2 regions of the Paenibacillus sp. FSL R10-2199 genome follow, and region 2 is predicted to be linked to the other one. Evidence: riboswitches for the same ligand, from Rfam matches in the RefSeq annotation. Region 2 holds a riboswitch; the other holds the start of a gene.
The links. A riboswitch is a leader RNA that binds a small molecule or an ion and turns the genes downstream of it on or off. The one in region 2 is predicted to bind cyclic di-AMP.
Positions count from the first base shown of each region.

Region 1 (7,307 bases), 1.7 Mb from region 2:
ATACTCTCCAATGTGAAGAATAATACAACGAAGGGTGAGCCAATAAGCATAATGGTGACGTAGTCCTTGGTAAATCCGAAGGAGTCAGGCGTTGCCCCGAGGCCATGTACGATAGAATTAATGAGCGGCAGGCCGACGGCCATCGCGATAAGACCGAGAACCAGGCTGCTGTAAAAGGCGAATGCAGACACATGCTTAACATCAGCCGTATTTTTCTCTCCCAGCAAACGGGAAATGAAGGCGCTGCTGCCGACACCAATCAGGTTACCCAGCGCCATAATGACCGCGAATAACGGTAAGGTTAAGGCAAGTGCGGTTAACATGGCAGTGTTATTTAACGTTCCAATGAAAAATGCATTCAGGATGGAATAGATGACACTCATTGACGTTCCAAGCATCATTGGTATTGCGAAGTGCGCTACGGCTTTTGCAACCGGTGCTTTTTCAAAGTAATGGAGGTTTTCTGTATCCATGCGGTTCACCACTTTCTTCCTGTATGTTAGTCTCTATATTAGTTAGAATTCTAACTATAAATTGATTGCGAACTTTGTGCCGCACCAAACAAACCCGTAACAAATGACAATACGGGTCTCGTGAGCGGGTGTTGACTAATCGTCAGTTTCAGACTGTATTTGGTAAAATCTTTATTGCGCTGCCTTTGCCTTCAGTTCTTCGGGAAAGACAGCGCTGCTGCTAATAGGAAATGCTTTACTTACTTGTCATCCGAATCACTGGAGTTGTCCTTCGAGCCGTCTCTACCATCTCTGGAAGGCCAGCCGAAGCCGTTCATGCCGCCGCCTTGACCTTCCCGGCCAAATCCGGGGAATCTTCCGCTAAAGCGTCCGTCATCCATATTTCCCCACATTCTGCTCATTTGTCCGCGCATAGCCATCAGCTTGTCGAATTCCGCTGATCCTATGCGCTCCTTAGCGGCCTCCATCCACATAGCCATTACATCACGGTCTGCATCTGTTCCTAGTTCTTCTTCTAAGGCTGTAATGACGCGGACCAGGTATTCACCGAAGGCTGCCTGTTCTTCTGGAGACAGGACTGAAAATATGCTGCCGCCCTCAACCTCCTGGCCCTCTTCCTCCCGCCCTTTCGCCGTCAGATAAATCAGCATGATGCGTTTATCTGTCTCGGAAGGCTGACGGGTGATATATTCGGCCTTCTCCAGTTTGGCCAGCAATTCATTGAGCGAGGATACACGAATGTCCAGCATATAGGATAAATCCTTCGTGCTGATTCCGTCCTTCATCCGGAGAAACGCCATGATCCTGCCTTGTCCCCGTGACGTATCTGCCATAGGGCCAACAGCGGCGTGGTTCTTCAGATGCTGTCTCTGCAACAGCCATTGCAGCTTGGCGAGCTTGTCGTACAATTCAGCATTCATATTCATTATGAATCCTCCCAGGGATATATTTACGGTACCTGTCAATCAATGTAACGGTACCTGTTGAATTTATTATAACGGTACCTGTTATACTTGTCAAAGATTTTCTACAGGTGCCGTTAATAAATTTTCCGCTGGAAGCATTGCTGGTCTTTCAGGTAATCAAGCAGTAGCCGGTTGAAGTGCTGCGGCTGACATAAATGGCTGGGATACATGGCATCTTCCAGTATTGCCAGCGTGGCGAGCGGATATTTGGCCGCTGTTTGTCTCACCTGCTCCAGAACCCGCTCATTCTGATTGCCTGATACACAAAGAACGGGAACCTGCAGCCTTAGTGCAAACCCGTAGCTGTCCGTATGTCTTAGTGCCAGACGCTGTTTAATCAATTCTGTTGTCCGTTCATGGACAAGCTCTCTTCTCAGAATATGATACGCAGACAGCCATTTGTTATATGTAATGCGCAAAGAACGGATGAACATTTCAGCCGGAAGATAATGGGCGGCCCATGCGCAGATTTGAAAGAGCTCCAGCACTTTGCTGCCTTTGGACGTACAATCTCCTAGGATGTAATTGTCCACCAACACCAGATTAATTACCCGTTCAGGATTCAGATAGGCGAATTTCTGGGCAAGCACAGCACCGCTGGAACAAGCTACGATGACGGCCCGTTCTACGGACAGTCCATCCAATAATCCCTTCAGATCTTCACACTGCGTGTCTACAATCCGGCTGATCTCCACATCCATTTTACCGGATTGCCCATTCCCTCTTAGGTCAAACAAGATCACTTTCGCCCGCTTGCTGAAATACTCCGCCTGAGGCTCGAACAGATGATGTGAAGTCGAATAATCATGAATAAAAACAATGGGCAGACCACTGCCCGACACCTCGTAATAGAGGGTAGTTCCATTGACGTCAATATACGGCATTACCTGTGCATCCTCTCATGTCGCTTACGGAGTTAGCTGCCGGATTCGGGCTTGAAGAGTAGCCCTACTCGATTCCTCGAGATTCACCCCAGAAAACTTGGTTTCCCCGCTTCCATTACGGAACTCAGCGATTACATATATTTTTGCGGATATAGATTAACAGAAACTTCAGTATAGCCCATATTCGTCTATGAATGAATAGCTTAGGTGAATTTGCCCAACACGCGCAGAAACCAGCCGCAGTGAACCCAAAAAGCAGAGCAGCGATTCTCCCGTTACCGGAGACTCACTGCTCTGCTTGCTTTAAACATCATCTATAATCAGCGGTTCAGGATGTCATCCACCTCTTTGGCGAGCGTGTCCAGGCTGTCCTGAATTGGCAGGTTCTCCAGCCAGATATCGTTGATGCGTGTGCCCATCAGATCTTCAATCTCATGGTACGTACCGGTCATCGGACGCATTTTGCTGAATTCCAGCTCTTCGGAAGCGACCTTGTAGCCAGGGAAAGCAGCTATGGTCTCTTTCATCAAGTCTGTGTCCAGGGAAGTAAGACGGGTCGGAAGATATCCGGTATTGGCAGAAGCATACGCCGCCTGCTCGGTATCCGACAGCCATTTCATGAATTCGAAAGCGGCCGCCTTCTCATTATCCGTTCCCGTATTCGCCAGATACGTATTCGATCCGCCGACCGGGACGCCCCGTTTGCCGTCTTCTCCGGCAGGAATCATGGATACGCCGAGATCAATTCCACTCTCTGCGGCCATGCCGGCGAACGTTTTGTAGCCGCCGACACTGGAGAAGATCAGCGCAGTGGCCGGATTGGCAATGGAGGCATAGTAGGCATCCTTGTCCGTGACCCCGAGCACTTTGATCAGACCCTTGGATTCCAGATCTTCAATGAAGGAGATCAGCTTCACTGCACCTTCGCTGTTGATGTTGGATTTCGTCTCATCCTCATTGACCACATTGGTATCCGAGTACGAATGCAGCAGTGCCTCCATCACCCAGAAGTCATAGTTGAACAGGTACATCGGCGGCTGGCCGGTAGCATCATATGCGGTCTGCAGATAGGCCTCCAGTTCGGCAAAGGTCGCCGGACCGTTCGGATCCAGTCCCTCTTTAGCGGCGAGCGTCTTGTTTACATACATTACGGGAACACTCCGCATATGCGGAAAGGCATACAGATCCTCGCCCAGATACAGGTTGCCGAGGTCGCCGATTTTGAAATCCGAGGTGTCGAATTTGTCCGTTTCCATGAACGGTTCCAGATTGGCAATAATGTCACTGTCGGCAAAGCCCTTAGTCATTGCCACTTCATCAATAAAAACATTCGGCAGCGTACCCGCTATGGCTGCGGCGTTGATCTTCTGCTGCATTTCCCAGTAATCGCCTTGATATTCAGCATTCACATGGATATTCAGCTCGGCTCCCTTGGTCTCGTTGAACTGGTCCACCAGATTCTGATTTACATCTTCCACGGCGGAGGTCCAGAAGTTCAACTCGGTAACGGAATCCCCTTTCTCATAGGCCGCTACACTGGATTCGGCTTCGGTGGTGGCACAGCCTGCAAGAACGGCGGTCAGTGCAACAGTGGCGAGCAGCGGAGTTACTCTTTTTCCCCATACCTTCATTATTCGTTTCTCCTCCATGAACTGCTGTATTTGGTATTCAACATGCAAGGCCGCAGGGTATTCCCGCTACTTCACTCCCATGTAGGTGAACGCTTTGATAATCTGCTTGCGTGCAATCAGGAAGACCAGCAGAATCGGCACGATCAGCATCATATTCCCGGCCATCACGATCTGCGGGCTGAGCCCCTCCACATCCTGAAGCTTCTGAATTCCAAGCGGCAAGGTCCGGACAGCATCCGTTGTGGTCCATACGAGCGGGAAAAAGTAACTGTTCCACGTCCCGATGAACGTCAGCAGCGCGAGTGTGGACAAGGTGGGCACAGCGGCAGGCATCATGATCGTGTATATGATTTTAAATTCACTGGCATTATCCAGACGGGCTGCCTCCAGCTGGGAATCCGGCACCTGCATGAAGGTCTGCCGCAGCATGAAGATGGCCGTACCGCTGGCAATGAAGGGCACGATGAGCGATACATAAGTGTTCAGCAGTCCGGACTTCGCAAACATCACGAAGATTGGCAGAAAGATCAGCTGGCCCGGAATCATCATGGTGGCGAGCACGATGCCGAACAGCGCGTTTTTACCCTTGAATTGATATCTTGCGAATGCATAGGCTGCCGGCACAACAACGACCAGCTGGCCGAGCATCGTCCCGAGTGTAATGATCAGGGAATTCCGGGTATAATGCAGAAAGTTAATCCTCGTAAAAGCATCCCGGAAGTTCTGCCACTGCAGCGAGTCCACCCAGAATTTCGGCGGCATCCGGAGCACCTCGCCCAGCGTCTTGAACGCGGTGAGGATCATCCAATAGAACGGCATCAGGAAGATCACGATCAGCAGAACAGATACAATGATCCGCAGTCCTGCGCCCGGCAGCCGGAGCCAAACTCTCATTGTTTCACCCCTTTAGCGGTAATGAACCCGATTATTCAGTGCTTTGAAGTAGAAAATCGTAATCAGACCCACGATACCCATCAGCACGACCGCCATTGCGGAAGCGTAGCCGACCCGGTAATATTCGAAGCTCTGCTTATAAATGCTGAAGATCAGCGTGTTCGTGGCGTTGGATGGACCACCCTGTGTCATGATATTGATCGTCTCGAACACCTGGAAGGAGCCGATGATATTCATCAGGATCAGGAAGAACAAGGTCGGTGAGATCATCTTCAGCGTAATTTGAAAGAAAACGGAACGCTTGGACGCATTGTCCAGAGCAGCGGCCTCATAGAGGTAACCCGGAATAGAGCCCAAGGCGGAGCAAATGATCAGTGCATTGAACCCGACGGATTTCCAGACCGAGACCAGCACCAGCGAGAACAGCGCCACATCCTTATCGGTCAGCCAGCCCACCGGCGCTGCTCCCAGCACAGACAGCAGATAATTGAACAGCCCCGTATCCGTGTTCATCAGCCACATCCAGATCAGCGATACGGATACCAGCGAGATGATATTGGGCGTGAAGCTCAGCGTCTGGATGAAGCGGTTCAGCGGCGTGTTTTTCTGTAAAAAGAGCGCCAGCCCCATCGCCAGCACCATCACCAGCCCAACGTCCATCACCATGTACAGCAGCGTATTGAGCAGGGTATGGAGGAAATCCCGGCCGCTGAACAGCTCTGCGTAGTTGCTGAGTCCGGCGAACTTCATCGGCCCGCGCATATTCCAGGTGAAGAAGCTCAAATAGATGTTGTACAGAATCGGATAGAGATAAAATACGGTCAGGATGATCACTGCCGGAGCAACCAGCAGATAGGGAAGCAGCTTCACGGACGGGCGCAGCCGCTTCATGCCGAATCACCGGTGCTTCCGGCAGTGCTGATTCCGGACTGTGCAGCTTCCCGGACCCGCTGCTCCTGCGCATCGAAGAATGCCAGATGCTCCTTCTTCACGTAGAGTCTCACTGCTTCCAGCTCGCGTTCCGGACGGTCGAAGCATTTCACCGAAATGATCAGCCCGTTCTCCAGCTGCACTTTGTAGATAATCTCCGACCCGAGCAGCTCCCGGCCGCTGAGCGTACCCGTCAGGCTAACGGTATTGTCCGGCTCCATTCCCGGCTCCAGGGTAAACTTCGCTTTCTCCGGCCGGAAGCCGAGATACCGGGCCTGCTGCGGAGCCAGCTTATGGATGTCTTCCCCGCAGCGGTCAAGGGCGAGAATATTCATCGGCGGGGTGCCGATGAAACGGCTGGAGAACAGGTTGGCCGGATCGTAATACAGGTTGTGCGGGTTATCCTCCTGCATGACCTTCCCGCTATCCATCAGCACGATCCGGGTGCCCATGCTCATCGCCTCCACCTGGTCATGGGTTACGTAGACAAAGGTCGCACCCAGCTTCTTATGCAGCTCGATCAGCTCCGCCCGCATCTGCTGCCTCAGCTTGGCATCCAGATTGGACAGCGGCTCGTCCATCAGGAACACGGCAGGCTTCTTCACCATGGCCCGCGCCAAGGCGACCCGTTGGCGTTCACCGCCGGAGAGAAACTCCGGCTTTTTATGCAAATGCCTGGTCAGTCCAACGGTCTCCGCAATTTCAGTAATCAGCCGCTGGCGTTCCTCCTTCGGCACTTTGTTATTCTTCAGCCCGTATTCGATGTTCTTCTCGACCGTCATGGTCGGGTACAAGGCATAATTCTGAAATACCATCGCCAGATTCCGTTTGCCCGGCTCTACCTGATTCATGCTTATCCCGCCGATGTGAATCGAGCCTTCCGTGGAATGCTCCAGTCCGGCAATCATTCTTAGCGTTGTAGACTTGCCGCACCCGGAAGGGCCGACCAGCACCGTGAAGCTGCCGCTCTCAATCGTCAGATTCAAATCCTCAATAATCAGCTTGTCGCCGTATTTCTTGGTTACCTTCTCCAGAACGATGCCGCTCATATTCTCCTCCTCCAGCAGTGGTCTTCCGCCTGCTTCCTTTCGTCTCTCAGTTCTTCAGGCACTCCCGTGCAAGGTCTGGTTTATTGGTCATAATCCGCGTAACCCCCAGATTCCGCAAGCGGATCATCTCTGCCTCATCGTCCACTGTCCAGGGATTAACCTCGAACCGGCTGCGGTCCGCCAGCACCATGAAGGCTTCATCTACCCCCAGATAATACGGATGCAGTACATCCGCCCGGCAATTCGCCGCATATGCCTCCAGCCGGTAGAAGCTTTCCATGAACGCAATCGCCGTCTTGAGCTCCGGGTAATCGCGCTTCAGCCGGGCCACGGCATTGTGATTAATCGAAGAGATCAGCGTATTCTCTGTGTAGCCATAACGGCGCACCAGCTCCGCTGTCCGCATATTCACTTCACCGTAAGGCCGGGAATAATCCTTGGTCTCGATGTTGATGTACAGCCCGTGCTTCATGGCGAACTC
Region 1 is NZ_JBBOBO010000001.1:5,184,841-5,192,147, forward strand. It holds gene NYE33_RS22740 (MATE family efflux transporter) at 1-473, opposite strand, end outside; gene NYE33_RS22745 (MarR family winged helix-turn-helix transcriptional regulator) at 713-1,399, opposite strand; gene NYE33_RS22750 (alpha/beta fold hydrolase) at 1,513-2,322, opposite strand; cyclic di-AMP (ydaO/yuaA leader) riboswitch at 2,330-2,462, opposite strand; gene NYE33_RS22755 (ABC transporter substrate-binding protein) at 2,643-3,953, opposite strand; gene NYE33_RS22760 (carbohydrate ABC transporter permease) at 4,020-4,847, opposite strand; gene NYE33_RS22765 (carbohydrate ABC transporter permease) at 4,860-5,738, opposite strand; gene NYE33_RS22770 (ABC transporter ATP-binding protein) at 5,735-6,826, opposite strand; gene NYE33_RS22775 (glycerophosphodiester phosphodiesterase) at 6,873-7,307, opposite strand, start outside.
Region 1: it holds a riboswitch for cyclic di-AMP, as region 2 does, so the genes downstream of both, NYE33_RS22750 (alpha/beta fold hydrolase) here and NYE33_RS14895 (alpha/beta fold hydrolase) in region 2, are expected to answer to the same signal.

Region 2 (7,307 bases):
GTTAACGATCCCGGCTTCACCCATGACTGGATTGCCTGGATGGCTGCTGCTACCATGATTCTGGGCAGCCTGGGGGCAGTAGCTTATAAGGATATCCCGAGGATTCTGAATTATAACATCATTATCAGCGTTGGATTTGTAGCCTTTGGACTCGCTGCAGGGACTGCAGATTCACTGAATGGGGCGGTCTTCTATCTGCTGCACGATATGCTGGCCAAGGGACTCATGTTTATTCTGGGCGGGATGATTATATCCGCAGCCGGAACTGACCGGCTAGGCAGTATGGGCGGGATGATTAAAAGGTATCCGTTCATCGGCTGGATGTTCTTTATCCTTGCTCTTGCCCTGACAGGTATTCCGCCGCTGAGCGGGTTTGCCGGCAAGATTCTGATCATCCGCGGAGCTCTGGCTGAGGGAATGCTGACGTTGTCCTTAATTGGACTAGGATCGAGCTTACTGGTGCTGTATTCCCTGATGAAGGTGTTCAGGCTGGCGTTCTGGGGAAATGAACCGGTGAATGAATTGCCTAGAGTGAACTTGAAGGCTGCATCGGCTATTGCCGCCGGACTCCTGCTGCTTGTGATTGCTATGGGGGTCGGTGCCGAGTCCGTCTATGCTTATGTATCGCAGGCAGGCGAGGTTTTGGCGTCACCTGCGCGGTACATTGAAGCCATAATGAAGGAGTAGAGAAGATGGCCCTACAATTCCTCTTAAATCTGTTGATTGCCTTTCTGTGGATGGCGATAAATAACGATGGCTCTGGCTCAAGCTTCATAGCGGGCTACGTCATCGGTATTATATTATTGCTGATTTTGACGAAATCCCTGGCCCGGACCCGGCCATTCTATCTCATACGTATATGGGCTATACTGAAGCTTCTGCTGATCTTTGCCCGTGAACTTACGGTCTCGAATTTCGTGGTCATCGGCCATATCATCCGTCCAAAGCTGGCTATACGTCCCGGTATCTTTGCTTATGAGACTGCCTTGACCTCGGCTTGGGAGGTTACGCTGTTATCGTGCCTGATCTGTCTGACGCCGGGAACCCTGACTCTTGATGTTTCGAAGGATGGCAGGACGCTGTACATTCATGCAATTGATATTAAAGATGCAGAGCTGCTTGTCGCGCAGATTAGAGGCACTTTCGAACAAGCGATTATGGAGGTGACCCGGTAATGATCCAAGTTATGCTAACCGTGGCAATGATCATTCTGGCGCTGGCGATGCTGGCATGCCTGTTCCGTCTCCTGAAAGGGCCAACCCGTTCAGACAGGGTTGCCGCGCTCGATACGATAGGCATTCATGTACTCGCAATGATCACTGTTTTCTGTATGCTGCTGGATACCCAGGATTTTCTTGAAGTTATTCTGGTTATCGGTATTCTGACGTTTATTGGAACAACGGCACTGGCCAGATATATTGAACGGGGAGCCGTTATAGAGGATGGAGGGAACCCGAATGACAGGTGAACTGATTAGCTCCATTCTTGTGGTGATGGGTGCAGTCTTCTGCGGCTTAAGTGCCTTCGGCTTGGTCCGGCTGCCTGATGTGTACCTGCGTTCACATGCGGCTACCAAAAGTGCAACCTTCGGGGTGCTGTGTCTGCTGACAGGAGGCTTCCTGTACTTTTGGTTTAAAGACGGAACGGTTAATATCAAGCTGCTGCTGGCGATTGTTTTTGTATTCATCACTTCACCGGTGGCAGGCCATTTAAATGGCCGGGCAGCCTACCGTTCCGGAGTTCCCTTATGGAAGGGAAGCATACAGGATGATCTGAAGGTCCTGGGGGAAGAAAGTCAGGAAACGTCTGCAAAATAATACTTCCAGGTTATATGGGGTGAATCTCGGGAAAAACGAGTAGGGCTACTTTCAGGCCCGAATCCGGCAGCTAACCCCGCAAGCGTTCATGAGAGGATGCACTGTTTATGCCGCATATTGAAGTGAATGGAACGTCGCTATATTACGAGATGTCGGGCAACGGTCTGCCCATTGTTTTTATTCATGATTATTCGACCTCCCATCATCTGTTTGAGCCGCAAGCGGATTATTTCAGCAAGCGTGCGAAAGTGATCGTATTTGATCTAAGAGGGAACGGGCAATCGGGGAAAATGGATGTGGAGATTAGCCGGATCGTAGACACACAATGTGAAGATTTGAAGCTGTTATTGGACGCTTTATCTGTAGAGAAGGCTGTGATCGTAGCTTGTTCCAGTGGTGCTGTGCTCGCCCAGCTCGACAGACCGCACGAAGGAAATTGCAGCAGAGTATGGTGCGGTCATTTATGACTTTGAATGGATCGGTTGTTCAAGGAACTGAACAGTGAGGGAAGGGTAACCTCAAGCCTCCGGCGAAACCGGCGGGTCCGGCGGGACTGCAATATCCAGTGGATCGGCCCACTTCTTCGTAAACGTGCATTTTCCCATAGCCGGATGTATCTACGGCCAACTGCCTTCGCAGGCAGTTGGCCGTTTTTGATGCGAAAAAACGCAAATAAGTAATTTCACACATTTATTTCGTGGAACACGAATACCATTAAAATATATAAGTCCACTAGAAAGAGGAGAGATGTTATGGTTCGCCATTACACGCAGCTGGAATTGATCACGATATCGAAATTACCTCCGACCACAGTGAAGAGATGGCTAGAGTATTTCTCTTATTTTGTAGCCGCGACCCGTCAGGGAGACCAGGTGCTTTACCCTTATGAAACTTTGAAACTACTGAAGCGGATCAGTGAACTGCGTGCAGAGCGTTACCATCTTAGTACCATTGTTCGTCTGCTGATTGAAGACGGCTTTCCGATGTATGGCAAAGAGGACAAGAAGGAGTTGCAACCTCCTCCGCCAATGGAGAAAATCAGCGCCGAGCCGAAGAAGCCGGACAGACAGCAGCTGCTTGTTGCTTCCCTGGCGGCGCTTGCCGATGAGCTTAACCGGATTGCGGATCATCTTAACCACTTGAAGGTGCAATAAATACATTCCGGCCCGAATTCAATGAGCGGCAGCTTCATGGTTTGAGCTTGTCCATTTTGCTTAGACTCAGCCACTGCCCCCGCGTAACCGAGGTATCGGGAGTAATGCCCAGATGCGCGGACATTAGACGTGATTTATGAGGTGGTGAAATCCGGTTGGAACTTAAGATACCGGATGATTATCAAGAGGAATCATGAACGATACTGTCGTGCCCCTGCCCGGTTCACTCTGGATAAGAAGACCCTGGCCATACCGCTGAACCAAGCGGCGGTTGGTATTCCTTAAGCCGATTCCCCCGGTGTTATGCCGGGTAAGGCTTAGGAGGTTCTCAATCTCGGCAGCCGGAATCCCTTTGCCATTATCTATAATCTGTACACAGGCGCCAGCTTCCGCCTGATATATGCGCACCACCAGTTCGCCGCCCTTCGCCCGGCTCAGCAATCCATGTCTTACTGCATTCTCAACGAGCGGCTGGATGGACAGCGGAGGAAGCTTGAAACGGAGAGCGGGCTGGATCTCCCACACCACAGTTAACCTGTCTCCAAAACGGACTTGCTCAATGAATAAATAGGATTTCACCAGGGAAATTTCATTCTCCAGATCCACCAGCTGATTCGTATTAATGAAATCAACGCTATACCGCAAGTAATCTGCAAATGCACCCGCTACATTACGCATCTGTTCCATATCAAATTCACTCAGGGCCATAATGGAGTTGATGGTGTTGAATAAGAAATGCGGTTTGATCTGGGCCTGCAAGTAGGCTGTTTCCATCCGCAGACTTTGGTCAATCGATTGTTTCAACGAAATCAATGCCTGCACTCTGTACTTCAGCTCTAATCTTTCAACAGGTTTGGTTACATAGTCATTGGCTCCATGTAAGAATTCTGTATATGACTCTTCTGAAATCGAATGGGTAATTAACAAGAGTATCGGCAGCTCCGTAATATCAAAATGTTGTCTGACCTGCTTGGTAAGCTCATGTCCTGACATTTGCGGCATTTTCACATCGGCAATTAACAAATCCCAGGAAGCAGAGCGGATCAGTTCAAGGGCTTCATGGGCACTGGAGACCGCAGTTAATCTGTAATTTTCTTCATAGAGAATATTAGCCAACACTTTCAGGTTCACCGGATCCTCGTCCACAATTAGAATATTGGGTCTTGCCATCTCATAGAGAGGCCCGGACGATCCTGCACGGACCACTTCAGCAGATCCTTTATCTTCGCTAATGTTGCGGCGTTGTTTAACCCTAGAGGCTTCAATAATAATCTCTCCTTGCTCCGTTATACTTAATTGCGTTATGCAGCAAATTAAATAGAATTTGGGATAATCTTTTTTCATCTGCATATACGTGTGAGAGTTTTGAAGAGATAGTTAACCGGGAAAATCAACATATAAATGCTATAAATGGAGAGGGTTGTCATATAAAACCGAAAGTCCTTCCAATAATGTTGCTTGCACATTCCTTTGGCGTAATGGTTGTTAGTGCAGCTACCTCACTCACATTTCCGTTTTTCTTCTGCTCGCTTTTTTCCCAAGGTTAGATGCCTCCCTCGAGCATAGTGTAAACGTCTTAACTGAACAATAAATGAACAAATTTTGTGGGCTTTGATGGCGAAGGCAAGGCTGTAACCAGTCTCGGGCGCAACCGGCTGGTGAAACGAAGCTGTAATTTTGAGTGGATAGGCGCAGTGTTCCTTACTTGAACAAGGATGGAGCCCGACTAGCCCCGGGTGAAGATCAAAGCGGTGATCCCGTAAACGTGAGAGATCCAGCAGGTTGATTTTTATTGCCCAGCTATCATTAGGTGGCAGACATTGCAGCCATGTAAAAGGTAATGAAGCCGCTGAATCCGTTCAGCGGTTTTTTTTCTCAGGTGAATTTCAGCAGAAACAGCATTGACTCTATCTATGTTCCCTAACTATAATATTAATATAATAGTAAATAGATTAATGTTTGTGTTAACTAAATGACACGAAGCCGGACTGGAAGATTTGTTCGGTATAATAATTCCCTAAGGAGGGCTTAGCTTGTCTCAATCTATACCCGCATACACCGGTTATCTCTTAGTTCATTTCATCGGGGAGCAGCCGGATGGCGAACAGGTCTACTTCTCCTACAGTGAGGACGGCCTGCACTTTAAGGATCTGAACGCGGGTCTGCCTGTTCTGCGCTCGGAGCTCGGGGAAAAGGGAGCCAGAGATCCCTTTATCATCCGTTCGCCGAAGGAAAGCAAATTCTATCTGATTGCCACCGATCTGCGCATTGCCAACGGCAAGGGCTGGGGTGCAGCCGTGGAGGCCGGCAGCCGCGATATTATCGTCTGGGAATCTGCAGATCTGGTGAACTGGTCACAGCCGTGGGCAGTTACGGTCGGTGTGGAGGGCGCCGGATGTGTATGGGCTCCTGAGGCGATTTACGATGAGGCTGCGGATGAATTCCTGGTATTCTGGGCTTCGGCTACTCAGGAGCCGCATGAGAGTGAACGGAAGCATAAAATATACAGCGCGCGCACGAAGAATTTCCGGGAATTTACGGCAGCAGAGAAGTACATTGAGCGCGACAATCATATCATTGATACGACAATTATCGCTGCTGGCGGGAGGTACTACCGTTTCTCGAAGGATGAGACAACTAAGAATATCCGGGTGGAGCAAGGTGCGTCGCTGGATAAAGACGCCTTCAGCTTTGTGGATGCGCCGGTTCTGGAGGCCATTATGGGCGTGGAAGGCCCGGAGATTTATAAGCTGAACGGCCGCGGGGAATGGTGCCTGATTGTGGACCGTTATGCGGAAGGGAAGGGATATCTTCCCTTGTTAACGTCTGACCTTAGCAGCGGCGATTTCCGCGTGCTTGCAGACAGGGAGTTCGACCTTGGTGTAAACACCAAACGCCACGGCGGAGTCCTTCCGGTTACTGCCGGGGAACGCAGCCTGCTGCTGGCGGCCTTCGGGGACGGACATAGCTACATAATGAATGAAACAATCACCAACCCGGTTGTCCTACAGCGGGCAGACCCCTGCATTTACCGGCATAGTGACGGCTATTATTACTTCACCGCTTCGGTTCCCGAATATGACCGGATTGAGCTGCGGAGAGCCCGGACGATCGGCGGACTTACAGCCAGCGAGCCTGTCGTCATCTGGACGAAGCATACCACCGGTATTATGAGCGGTTATGTATGGGCGCCGGAAATTCATTACATCAGCGGGAAGTGGTACATCTATTTCTCCGCCGGCAGTGATGATGCACCTTTTGCACAGCGTCTGTATGTACTGGAGAATGCTTCTGACAATCCGCTGGAAGGAAGCTGGGAGGAGAAGGGGAGAATCTATACCGCATGGGATACGTTCTCGCTGGATGCCACTACCTTTGCGCATGCGGGATCGCAGTATCTGGTGTGGGCGCAGGAGGACCCTTCGGTTCAGGGGAACTCCAGCCTGTTTATCTCGAAGATGGCTAATCCATGGACGCTGGAAGGTGAGCAGATCCTGCTGACCCGGCCGGACTATGAGTGGGAGACGATTGGATACCGTGTAAATGAAGGGCCTGCTGTTATGAAAAAGAACGGAAGAGTTCTCCTGACCTATTCGGCCAGCGCGACCGATCACCATTACTGCATGGGCCTGCTTACCGCACCGGATGACAGCAATCTGCTGGACCCCGGCTCGTGGACGAAATCCCCGGTCCCCGTCTTTACGACCAGCGAAGAGAACGGCCAGTACGGTCCGGGACATAACAGCTTTACGGTAACGGCAGATGGAACGCAGGACCTGCTTGTCTATCACGCCAGAAATTATAAGGAAATAGAGGGAGATCCCTTGAATGACCCTAACCGTCATACCCGTGTCCAGCCTGTGGCATGGGGAGAAGACGGACTGCCGGTATTCGGATTGCCGGTGCCGGATGGCCATGAGCTAACTTTATAGAATGAGGAAGGGGTACCCGGCATGCGCCAAGCAGCCGGGTGCCCCTTCTTGCTGAGCAATGGATTATCCAAATAGTGTTCCCTAATAGGGAAGCAAACTGTAATAAGAGCAAAATTTGCTGTATTCACTGCATGTTCAAACGGACTGGAATACGGTTTACTAGAGGAGGAAACAAGCTAACCCGAGGGAGGAACTACAGTATGACACAAGCTATGCAGCGTCAGGAAGTCGTATCCATACGCAAAAATGAGGCATTTGCCGCAGTTGCCGCGCAGCTGGAGCCCCGGCTTATTCACCGGGAATGTACGCCGAAGCAGATCGTCCGGATGATAAGGAATGAACAGCTGATCCATGGCTGGCAGGCAGAAGCGGTGCAACACGTGCAAGACCTGCCCGGCATGTCA
Region 2 is NZ_JBBOBO010000001.1:3,439,859-3,447,165, forward strand. It holds gene NYE33_RS14875 (Na+/H+ antiporter subunit D) at 1-687, shown strand, start outside; gene NYE33_RS14880 (Na+/H+ antiporter subunit E) at 693-1,175, shown strand; gene NYE33_RS14885 (Na(+)/H(+) antiporter subunit F1) at 1,175-1,468, shown strand; partial or broken gene mnhG (monovalent cation/H(+) antiporter subunit G) at 1,458-1,787, shown strand; cyclic di-AMP (ydaO/yuaA leader) riboswitch at 1,761-1,917, shown strand; gene NYE33_RS14895 (alpha/beta fold hydrolase) at 1,925-2,284, shown strand; gene NYE33_RS14900 (MerR family transcriptional regulator) at 2,570-2,971, shown strand; gene NYE33_RS14905 (response regulator) at 3,134-4,141, opposite strand; partial or broken gene NYE33_RS14910 (glycoside hydrolase family 43 protein) at 5,005-5,673, shown strand; gene NYE33_RS14915 (glycoside hydrolase family 43 protein) at 5,947-6,903, shown strand; gene NYE33_RS14920 (alpha-L-rhamnosidase-related protein) at 7,104-7,307, shown strand, end outside.